3 regions of the Tardiphaga sp. 20_F10_N6_6 genome follow, and region 2 is predicted to be linked to each of the others. Evidence: predicted binding sites of a transcription regulator. Region 2 holds the regulator's gene; each other region holds the start of a gene.
What was found. Region 2 encodes PhoB, which activates phosphate uptake and scavenging genes when phosphate is short. Its sites were predicted from a motif close to TGTCATNNANCTGTCAT; they were not measured.

Region 1 (3,278 bases), 2.1 Mb from region 2:
GCGACGACCAGCGAGATGTCGCATAACGCTGCCACTGCCTCGCAATTCATCGTCTCGGTCGGCGACAGCGCCGCAGAAATCGATAGCGCTGCAAAGGAAGCGGCTGCGCACGGCGAGCATGTCGCGCAGGCCGGCCAGGCTGTGACGATGTTTGCCTCGCGGCTGAAGTCGCGTTGCGCGGTGCTGCTCAAACAAAGCGAGCGGGAAGACGAGCGACGACGCGAAAAGCTGCCATGTCACCTCAACGTCGATCTTCAGGCGCGCGCCGGCCAGATCAGCGCGCCGGTCTATGAAATCTCGATGGACGGCATTCTCATCGGCGGACCGGACGCGAACCGGCTTCCGTTGCACGACATCGTTGCTGCTGAACTCAGCGAGGTCGGCCCCTGCCGCCTGCGCATTGCCGAACATTCCCCCGCCGGCGCACAGGCACTGTTCGTCGCGCCCGACGGGGCTCTCATCAGCCGGATCGAAGACCGACTATGGGCGATCCATGACGAGAACACCGAATTCGTCACCCGCGCCATCGACGCCGGCGCCGTGCTCAACAAGATCTTTGCCGACGGTATTGCATCCGGCGCTATCAGCATCGACGACATGTTCGACGACAACTACGTCGAAATCCCTGGCTCCAGTCCGGTGCAGTACCGGACAAAGGTTCTCGGCTGGGCCGACCGCGCACTCCCCGAATTCCAGGATGCATTTCTCGCCAAGGACAGCCGCATGGCGTTCTGCGCCATGATCGACCGCAACGGCTATCTACCGGTACATAACAGCATCTATTCCAAGCCGCAGCGCCCGGGTGATGTCGCCTGGAACACGGCCAACTGCCGCAATCGCCGCATCTTCAACGATCCGGCTGGATTGGCCGCCGGTCGCAATACACGTTCCTACCTGATCCAGAGTTATGCCCGCGACATGGGCAACGGCCAGACCGTGATGATGCGCGAGATCGACGTGCCTGTGCGCATACAGGGACGCCATTGGGGCGGCTTCCGCACGGCGTACAAATTATGATTTGGGTTTGCACACGGCGCTGCGCTGCCACCTGAAACCTGGCGCAGCGCCGCCTATTCCGTCTGCGAGTGGGCTAGCAGCCGAAACTGCCAAGGCGTCCTAGCCGCCGCTCGTTCGGCCTTCCGCATTGTCATCTCCGCCGTATGAACCGCCGCCATATCCATATGGCGCGCTGTATCCATATGAACCGGGGCCGGCACCAAATCCGCGATAGACCGTTACGGGGGCGCTTCCCTCATACCGCGCGTGAGAGGACATGATCCGTCGATGCTTGCTGGCAGCGCTATGCCCGTCTTTGGCCTGCGCGGTCCAGCTCGCAGTGCCAGCGATCAGTAAAGCGGCGCCCAACAGAATGAATTTATTCATCACATTTTTCCTTGGTCAACGAGCCCCGCGACCTCAGATGCGCACGCTTGGCTCTCAAGGTAGCGCCAATCACGCGTAGTTGAATTTCGGCTTGCGGTACCCCGTCCTGCATGGACAGCAGCGGCGAGACCCATTGGGGCCGTTTGCCCATTCGCCCCGGGCCTGGGGGGCAGTGTCACACCGCTGACATTTGCATCGGTCCATAACCGTGAACCCATTCGATACAAGCGGAGCTGCCATGACCGAACATTCCCTCGACGACGCGCAAGCAATCCACGACCGCATTCGTGCAGAGATGCTGGACGGCTTCGACGAAGAACTCGAGCTCGAGATCGATGACGATCGTCTCGACGCCCTGACCAACGAAATGTCCGACCACAGCCCGGCGGAGACCATCGAGCGACGCCTCTATTTCAAGGAACTGTTCCGCCTGCAGGGCGAATTGGTGAAGTTGCAGAGCTGGGTGCAGCAGAACAAGCTCAAGGTCGTGGTGATCTTCGAGGGTCGCGATTCCGCTGGCAAGGGTGGCGTCATCAAGCGGATCACCCAGCGGCTCAATCCACGCGTCTGCCGCGTTGCCGCACTCCCCGCGCCGAATGAGCGCGAACGCACCCAATGGTACTTCCAGCGTTACGTCTCGCACCTCCCCGCCGGCGGCGAGATCGTGCTGTTCGATCGTAGCTGGTACAACCGCGCCGGCGTCGAGCGCGTGATGGGTTTCTGCACCGAGGATGACGTGGAGGAATTCTTCCGCTCGGTGCCGGAATTCGAACGCATGCTGGTGCGCTCGGGCATCATCCTGGTCAAATACTGGTTCTCGATCACCGACGAAGCGCAGCACCTGCGCTTCTCGATGCGTATCGCCGACCCGCTCAAACAGTGGAAGCTCAGCCCGATGGATGTCGAGGCGCGCACCCGCTGGGAGCAATACACCAAGGCCAAGGAAGCGATGCTCGAGCATACGCATATTCCGGAAGCCCCGTGGCATGTGGTGCAGGCCGTCGACAAGAAGAAGGCCCGCCTGAACTGTATCGCGCATCTGCTCGAACAGCTTCCCTATCAGGAGATCGAGCATCCGCCTGTGGTCCTGCCTGCGCGCGTACGCAATCCCGACTATCACCGCACGCCGGTGCCAGCCGAAATGTATGTGCCGGAGCGGTACTAGCCCCACAGTCGGCAGATCGCGTAACGTTTTTCGGGCAGGCCGAGCCTAACGCAACCGCAATATTCTTTTGAATAAAAGTCATCCGACGCCCACGAAGAGGGCGTCGGATGACGTCGCGCAGATTTTACCGCGATTTATCCGACAGACACGCTCGCGCGACATACAAACCAATGTATAGTCCTGCTGCATCTTATTGCTGCTTTTGAAATGATGACCGTACGCCTATAGTACCGTCGTTGGTCGATGACGAACCATTCGCCATTGCATCATCGAGTCGAGCAAACGGGGGTCTCACTGTGGCAAATCTCAATATCAACGGCGAGCAGAAGTCCTTCGACGCACCAGACGACATGCCCCTGCTCTGGGTGCTGCGCGATATTCTCGGCATGACCGGCACAAAATTCGGCTGCGGCGTTGCGCTATGCGGGGCATGCACCGTGCATGTCGACGGCAAGGCCGTGCGCTCCTGTCTGCTGCCGGTCAGTGCGGTGAGCGGACGCGCCATCACCACAATCGAAGGCGTCGGCACCACACCGGTCGGCGCCAAGGTGCAGAAGGCCTGGCTCGATCTCGAAGTCATTCAATGCGGTTACTGCCAGTCCGGGCAGATCATGTCGGCGGCCGCGCTCCTCGCTTCTACGCCGACCCCCGACGATTCTGACATCGACGCCGCCATGGCCGGAAATATATGTCGCTGCGGCACCTATGTCCGGGTTCGTGAAGCCATCAA
Region 2 (3,278 bases):
TCGACGAGCCGTGCTCGGCGCTGGATCCGATCTCGACCGCGAAGATCGAGGAGCTGATCGACGAGTTGAAGGATCAGTATACGATCGCGATCGTGACCCATAACATGCAGCAGGCTGCCCGCGTCTCCGACAGCACGGCCTTCATGTATCTCGGCGAGTTGATCGAGTTCGATCAGACCAACAAGATCTTCACGTCGCCGACCGATCGCCGCACCCAGGATTACATCACCGGCCGCTTCGGCTGACGCGACACATTCGCGGGAGGAATTTGAGATGGCTTTTGAACACACCACCAAGGCTTTCGACGACGATCTGCAGGAGCTGACCCGTCTCGTTGCCGAGATGGGTGGCCTCGCGGAACGGCAGATCGTCGAATCCGTCGATGCGCTGATCCGCCGGGACGTCGCGCTCGGTGCGCGCGTCGTCGCCACTGACTCCGAGATCGACCAGTTGCAGCGCACGATCGAAGAGCGCGCCGTGCTGACCATCGCCAAGCGCCAGCCAATGGCTGTCGATTTGCGCGAGATCGTCGGCGCGCTGCGCGTCGCCACTGATCTGGAACGCATCGGCGATCTCTCCAAGAACATCGGCAAGCGCGTCAATGCACTCGACAGCGACTTCCATCCGCTGAAGCTGATCCGCGGCCTCGAGCACATGACCGACCTCGTGACCACCCAGGTCAAGGCCGTGCTCGACGCCTATGCCGCACATGATCTGCCCGCTGCGATGACGGTGTGGAAGGGCGACGAGGAAATCGACGCGATCTGCACCTCGCTGTTCCGCGAACTCCTGACCTATATGATGGAAGACCCGCGTAACATTTCGTTCTGTATCCACCTGATGTTCTGCGCCAAGAACATCGAGCGGATCGGTGACCATGCCACCAATATTGCGGAAACCGTGTTCTACATGATCGAGGGCCAGCAAATCCTCGACAAGCGCCCGAAGGGCGACATGACCACATTCGCGAACACGCCGACGGTCTGAAGCATGATCCGGAAAAGTGGAAGCCAGTCTTCCGCAAGGATCATGATTTAAAGACTTGTCGGACGTCACTGAGGGTATTGATCAAGATGGCTGTGAATGCACGCATTCTGGTTGTGGAAGATGAAGAGGCACTAACGACGCTGCTTCGCTACAACCTCGACGCCGAAGGCTATGATGTTGAAACCGTCGCTCGCGGCGACGATGCCGACACCCGCTTGAAGGAGCGGGTGCCGGATCTCGTGGTGCTCGACTGGATGCTGCCGGGCCTGTCCGGCATCGAACTGTGCCGCCGCTTGCGCGCACGGCCCGAAACCAAGGCATTGCCGATCATCATGCTGACGGCGCGCGGCGAAGAGAGCGAGCGCGTTCGCGGTCTCGCCACCGGTGCCGACGACTACATCGTCAAGCCGTTCTCGGTGCCGGAGCTCCTGGCCCGCGTGAAGGGCCTGCTCCGTCGTGCAGCTCCCGAGCGTCTCGCCACCGTCCTGGCGTTTGGCGACATCGAACTCGACCGCGACAAGCGCCGCGTCGTGCGGTCCAGCCGTCCGATCGATCTCGGTCCGACCGAATATCGCCTGCTGGAGTTCTTCCTGGAACATCCGGGCCGCGTGTTCAGCCGCGAGCAGTTGCTCGACAGCGTCTGGGGCCGCGACATCTATATCGACGAGCGCACCGTCGACGTGCATATCGGCCGCCTGCGCAAGCTGCTCAATCCCGCTGGCGAGCCCGATCCAATCCGCACCGTGCGCGGTGCCGGCTACGCGCTGGACGACCGGTTCGACAAGGCGGCGGAGTAGGTATCTTCCTTCTCCCCCGCAAGCGGGGCGAGGTTAGAAGCCCCCAAGCAAAAAATGCCCGGCTCATCGCCGGGCATTTTCATTTGGTTTAGATGCTTTCCAGCTCAGCGCGTCGGCTTCGGCACTGCGCGGCGGCGGTCGCTTGCCGGCTGATAAGCGATGCGCGAGTGATGCGCGCAATAGGGGGCGCCGGCCAGGGCCTTGCCGCCGCAGAAATAGAAGTCCGCGCTCGACGGATCGCCGATCGGCCAATGGCAGGTGGCTTCGTTGAGTTCGACCAGCGACAGGCGCTGGCTGATCGGCACGATGTTGTCATAGGCGATCGGGTCGGGCTCGGCCTCGATCTCGTAATTATGGGCCAGCGCGGTATTGCCGCGTGCCATCGGGCGGGCAACGCGTACCATCTGCTGCGCCGGGCGCGCCTTGCGCTGCCGCGGAGCTGCCGAGGAGGGGCTCTTGGCACGGCCGGACAGGCCAAGGCGGTGAACCTTGCCGATCACGGCATTGCGGGTCACGTTACCGAGTTCCGCAGCGATCTGGCTGGCGGAAAGGCCGCCTTCCCAGAGTTTCTTCAACTGTTCGACGCGATCGTCGGTCCATGTCATTACCGTCATCGCCGTTTTCCCTTCGTGAGCGCCGGCCTGACCGGGCAGCGCTGCGAGTTGAGACTTCAAAAATCCCTGCGGTCAGAATCCTTTAGCGCTCACCGGGCGCGAATTTCGCGTCCGGCTGTTACGCCGCACTGGATGTGTCAAAAGGATCTACCGCCGCACGAGATGTCGTATCCGACGAGGCAAAAGCTACAATATGCCGTGACTCGCGCGCAAGAGTCGGGCATGCCGCGTCCACATGCTTCTGCAAATAAAGCTGCAAAATCGGCTTTTTCTGCGACTCCGTGTGACTCGAAAGCCGCAGTGCGCGGTTGACAGTCTTCACAGCACACATAGAATAATGCCCACGTGCCGCCCGAGAAGGGCGGCACGTTTCGTTTCTAGGGTCCGTTGTTCGATTTCGCACAGTTGTCATCGACGCGGCCGCAGTCTTTTCGATCGGATCGGTTATGACCAGCAACGCAACGTCTTCGCCCCTCTCTCAGGCTCACTTGCTGCCTGTTTTCGCGCGTGCGGATGTCGCTTTCGAGCGCGGTGAAGGCGCGTGGCTGATTGGAACCGATGGCGAGCGCTATCTCGATTTCACCAGCGGCGTTGCCGTGAACGCACTTGGCCATGCGCACCCACATATGGTTGCCGCATTGCAGGAGCAGGCCACCAAGCTCTGGCATATGTCGAACCTGTTCAAGAGCCCGGACGGCGAGCGCCTCGCCGCGCGGCTGTGCGAACAAAGCTTTGCCGACTTCGTGTTCTTCGCCAATTCGGGTGCGGAAGCGATGGAATGCGCGATCAAGGTGACCCGCCACTATCATTTCTCCAAGGGCCATCCCGAGCGCACGCGCATCATCACCTTTGAAGGCGCGTTCCATGGCCGCACCCTCGG
Region 3 (3,278 bases), 920 kb from region 2:
CCACCAGCGAAGCCGTGCTTTCGATCAGCGCCATTACAGGCACCATTGCGCAGATGAGCGAGATCACCACCAGCATCTCCACGGCCGTCCAGGAGCAGGGCGAGGCCACGCGGGAAATCGCGCGCAACATTCAGTCGGTCGCGGCGGGCTCCAGTGAAATCAGCGAACATATCGGCGGCGTCAGCAGCGCAGCAGAAGCGACCGGGACGGCGGCCTCGCAGGTGTTGTCGAATGCCAGGGAGCTCGACACCCAGTCCGGCATGTTACGAACGGCTGTGGACGAGTTCCTGACCAAGGTGCGTGCTGCGTAGAGGCTCTACTTTCCCTCTCCAACAAGGGGGGAGGGAAAGTAGATCAAGCCCGGATGCAAAAAGCCCTCCCTTGCGGGAGGGCTTTCGTCGTTCAGGCTGATGCCTGCTCGCGTTGCTTACTTCGCCTTCAGGAAGTCGGCGACTTCGAGCAGCACGAACTCGTTGTCGTCGGCCTTGTTCGGCTCACGGCTCGACGAGAACGGCAGGTTGTTGTCGTTGCCGACGATGATGTGGGTGGCATCAACCTGGTCGACGTTCTCGATGGTGAAGAACGGGAAGGTCAGCACGCCGTCGTTCAGCGGCTTGCGGGCCAGCTTGTTCGGGTCCTGGATCTTCATCAGGTCGATGAAACCAATCTTGCGAACGGGCTTGCCGACATTGGCGTCGTTCAGTTCGATCTTGTAGACCTTCTTGAACTTGGCGAGATCCGGGAAGCAGTCTTCACCGCGCTTGCCGTCGGCGCAGGCCTTGTCCTTGGTGCCTTCGCCGTTGTCACGCTCGATGATCAGGCCGTTGTCGGCGGTGATCATGTTGAAATCGCCGATGGCATTGCCGTTCTGTTCGAACACATACTGCCAGTAGCGACCGGTGAACTTCTCGTTGGCGACGTCGAATTCCAGGATGCGCGAAGCTTCCTTGCCGTCGACCTTTTCCCAGTCCTTCTTCTCGGCATCCCAGATCGGGCCTTCGAGCAGGCCGTAGAGGAACTTGCCATCCTTGGAGGAAGCGAAGCCTTCATAGCCCTTGGAGCGGCGCAGGTTGACCGTGGTGTAGGTGGCGCCCGGCGCACCCGGCGACTGCACCGACCAATGGTCCGGTGAACGCACCGGCTTGCCGTCGGCGACGGTGTCAAACACAGCCCGCACCTTGCCGGTCTTGTCGGCCTTGATGATGTAGGGGCCGAATTCCTCGCCGATCCAGAAATTGTCGCCGACGATCTGGAAACCCTCGGTGTCGACATCGGCGCCGGTCAGGTAGCGCTTGGCGGTGTCTTCATGGACGATGCGGAACGGCACCTTCTTGTCGGGATCGTGCAGGAACACGGTGGCCTGACGCTCGACCTTGCCGTTCTTCCAGTCGATCTTGTGGTGATTGAGATAGATCATGTAGTCGGCCGAATTGTAGCGCGAGCCGGCGCCGTTGTCGGTCAGCACCCAGAACGAACCGTCGGGCATCACCTTGATGCCGGAATGGCCCTGCAGCGGCTGGCCCTTCATCGGCAGCGAGATGCCGGTGGCGCGCTCATAGGACTTGCCCATCACGGTGCCGAGCGCGTCGACGCGCTTGCCGGTGGTGTATTTGCCCGAGGTCTTCAGGTCGTTCGGCGCATCCGCAGGCGCATCGATGGTCGACGTCGCCGGCAGCACGGCATGGCCGGCGAGCTTGGCGGGGAATTCACCTTCGGTCTGGGCGAAAGCGGCGGATGTGAGCATGACGAGGGAAGCGACGGAGCAGAGGAATGTGCTGCGCATGGTGTGTCTCCTTGTGGTGACCATGCGGCGTGTTCTGAGGCGCGGGCGTTACGCTGCGCTGACAGTTCCGTGACAAGAAAATGACGAGAGGGGAAAACCCTGCGACATGCAGTCGCCGAGTCTGCGGGTTAGGCGCGGTTCCTCTTCGTTCAACCCACGCAAAACCATCTCATGGCCGGGCAAAGCGCGAAGCGCGGCTTCGCTGGATGTCCCGGCCATCCACGTCTTCTTTGTGGCCGAGACGTGGATACCCGGCATTCGCCGGGCATGACGAACATACCTGCCGTGCGGTTCTATCTGAAATGCACCTACTGCTTCTCGATCCCCGCATCCGTGATCAGCTTCTCCCACACCTTGAGCTGATCCTTCAGGAAGGCGTCGAACTCTTCCGGCGTACCGGAAAAGGCTTCCATGCCGCGGCTGGCGAGGTCTTTCTGGATCTCGGGGCGTTCGACGATCTTGCGGATTTCGGCGTTGAGCTTGACGACGATGTCCTTCGGCATGTTGGCCGGACCGAGATAGCCCTGCCACGAGGTGATGTCGAAGCCCTTCACGCCGGCCTCGTCCATAGTCGGCAGATCGGGCAGCAGTTTGGAGCGATATTTCGTGGTCACCGCAAGCGACTTCAACGCCTTGGCGTTGACATGCGGCAAGCCGGTCGGAACGTCGACGAACATCATGCTGACACGGCCGGCGATGACATCGGTGAGCGCCGGTGGTGAGCTCTTGTAAGGCACGTGCAGGAGATCGAGCTTGGCGAGGCGGGCAAAGGTCGCGCCCGAGACGATCGCCGACGAACTGCCCGATGCGTAGGAGTACTTGCCCGGCTCTTTCTTGGCGAGCGCGATCAGCTCTTCCACGGAGTTGGCGGGAATCTCAGGATTGATCACCAGCATGAAGGGCAGGTCGCCGGTGCGCGCGATCGGCGTGAAATCCTTGATCGGATCATAGCTCATGGTCTTGAGCAGAAAAGGATTGGCCGAATGCGTCGTGTTGGTCGTGACGAACAGCGTGTAACCGTCGGCGGGGGCGCGGGCGACGAAACTGGCGGCGATCGAGCCATTGGCGCCGGCTTTGTTGTCGATCACGGTGTTGGCGTTCAGTGCGGTGCCGAGTTCCTTGGCGATCAGGCGCGTCGTGGTGTCGGTGCCGCTGCCGGCGGCGAAAGGGAGCACCAGCGTGATCGCCCGGTTTGGATAATTCGCAGTTTGTGCGATGGCATCCGGGGTCGCCAACAGCAGCGCTCCGATAAACGATGCGCTCGCCGCACCGCGAAGAACTGAAAGTCCGTGCATTCCGCTTTTCTCCCTGAATCGGCTTTGGTAGCCCACATTTGTTGCGGGCAAACTAGCGGAGGTCGGTGACGCACGGAAGCGGAAAGGTATGCAGTTCAGCTGAGCGCGCTGTCGATGGTGTAGGCCATGCATCGACTTCTGCTGCACCGGGTCGACCTTATCGCGTTCGTGAGCGACAGCACCTGCAGACGGTCGCTGAT

Region 1: the regulator PhoB is predicted to act here: its motif matches at 1,557-1,573, upstream of ppk2 (polyphosphate kinase 2).
Region 3: the regulator PhoB is predicted to act here: its motif matches at 1,842-1,858, upstream of AB7813_RS26480 (esterase-like activity of phytase family protein).

What each region holds. Positions count from the first base shown of each region.
Region 1 covers NZ_CP197239.1:2,527,866-2,531,143, forward strand. Annotated here, with positions in the region: gene AB7813_RS12275 (methyl-accepting chemotaxis protein) at 1-1,017, shown strand, start outside; gene ppk2 (polyphosphate kinase 2) at 1,622-2,548, shown strand; gene AB7813_RS12285 ((2Fe-2S)-binding protein) at 2,845-3,278, shown strand, end outside.
Region 2 covers NZ_CP197239.1:4,605,605-4,608,882, forward strand. Annotated here, with positions in the region: gene pstB (phosphate ABC transporter ATP-binding protein PstB) at 1-245, shown strand, start outside; gene phoU (phosphate signaling complex protein PhoU) at 274-987, shown strand; gene phoB (phosphate regulon transcriptional regulator PhoB) at 1,080-1,784, shown strand; gene AB7813_RS22115 (GcrA family cell cycle regulator) at 1,889-2,398, opposite strand; gene AB7813_RS22120 (aspartate aminotransferase family protein) at 2,845-3,278, shown strand, end outside.
Region 3 covers NZ_CP197239.1:5,525,556-5,528,833, forward strand. Annotated here, with positions in the region: gene AB7813_RS26475 (methyl-accepting chemotaxis protein) at 1-311, shown strand, start outside; gene AB7813_RS26480 (esterase-like activity of phytase family protein) at 428-1,783, opposite strand; gene AB7813_RS26485 (Bug family tripartite tricarboxylate transporter substrate binding protein) at 2,092-3,078, opposite strand.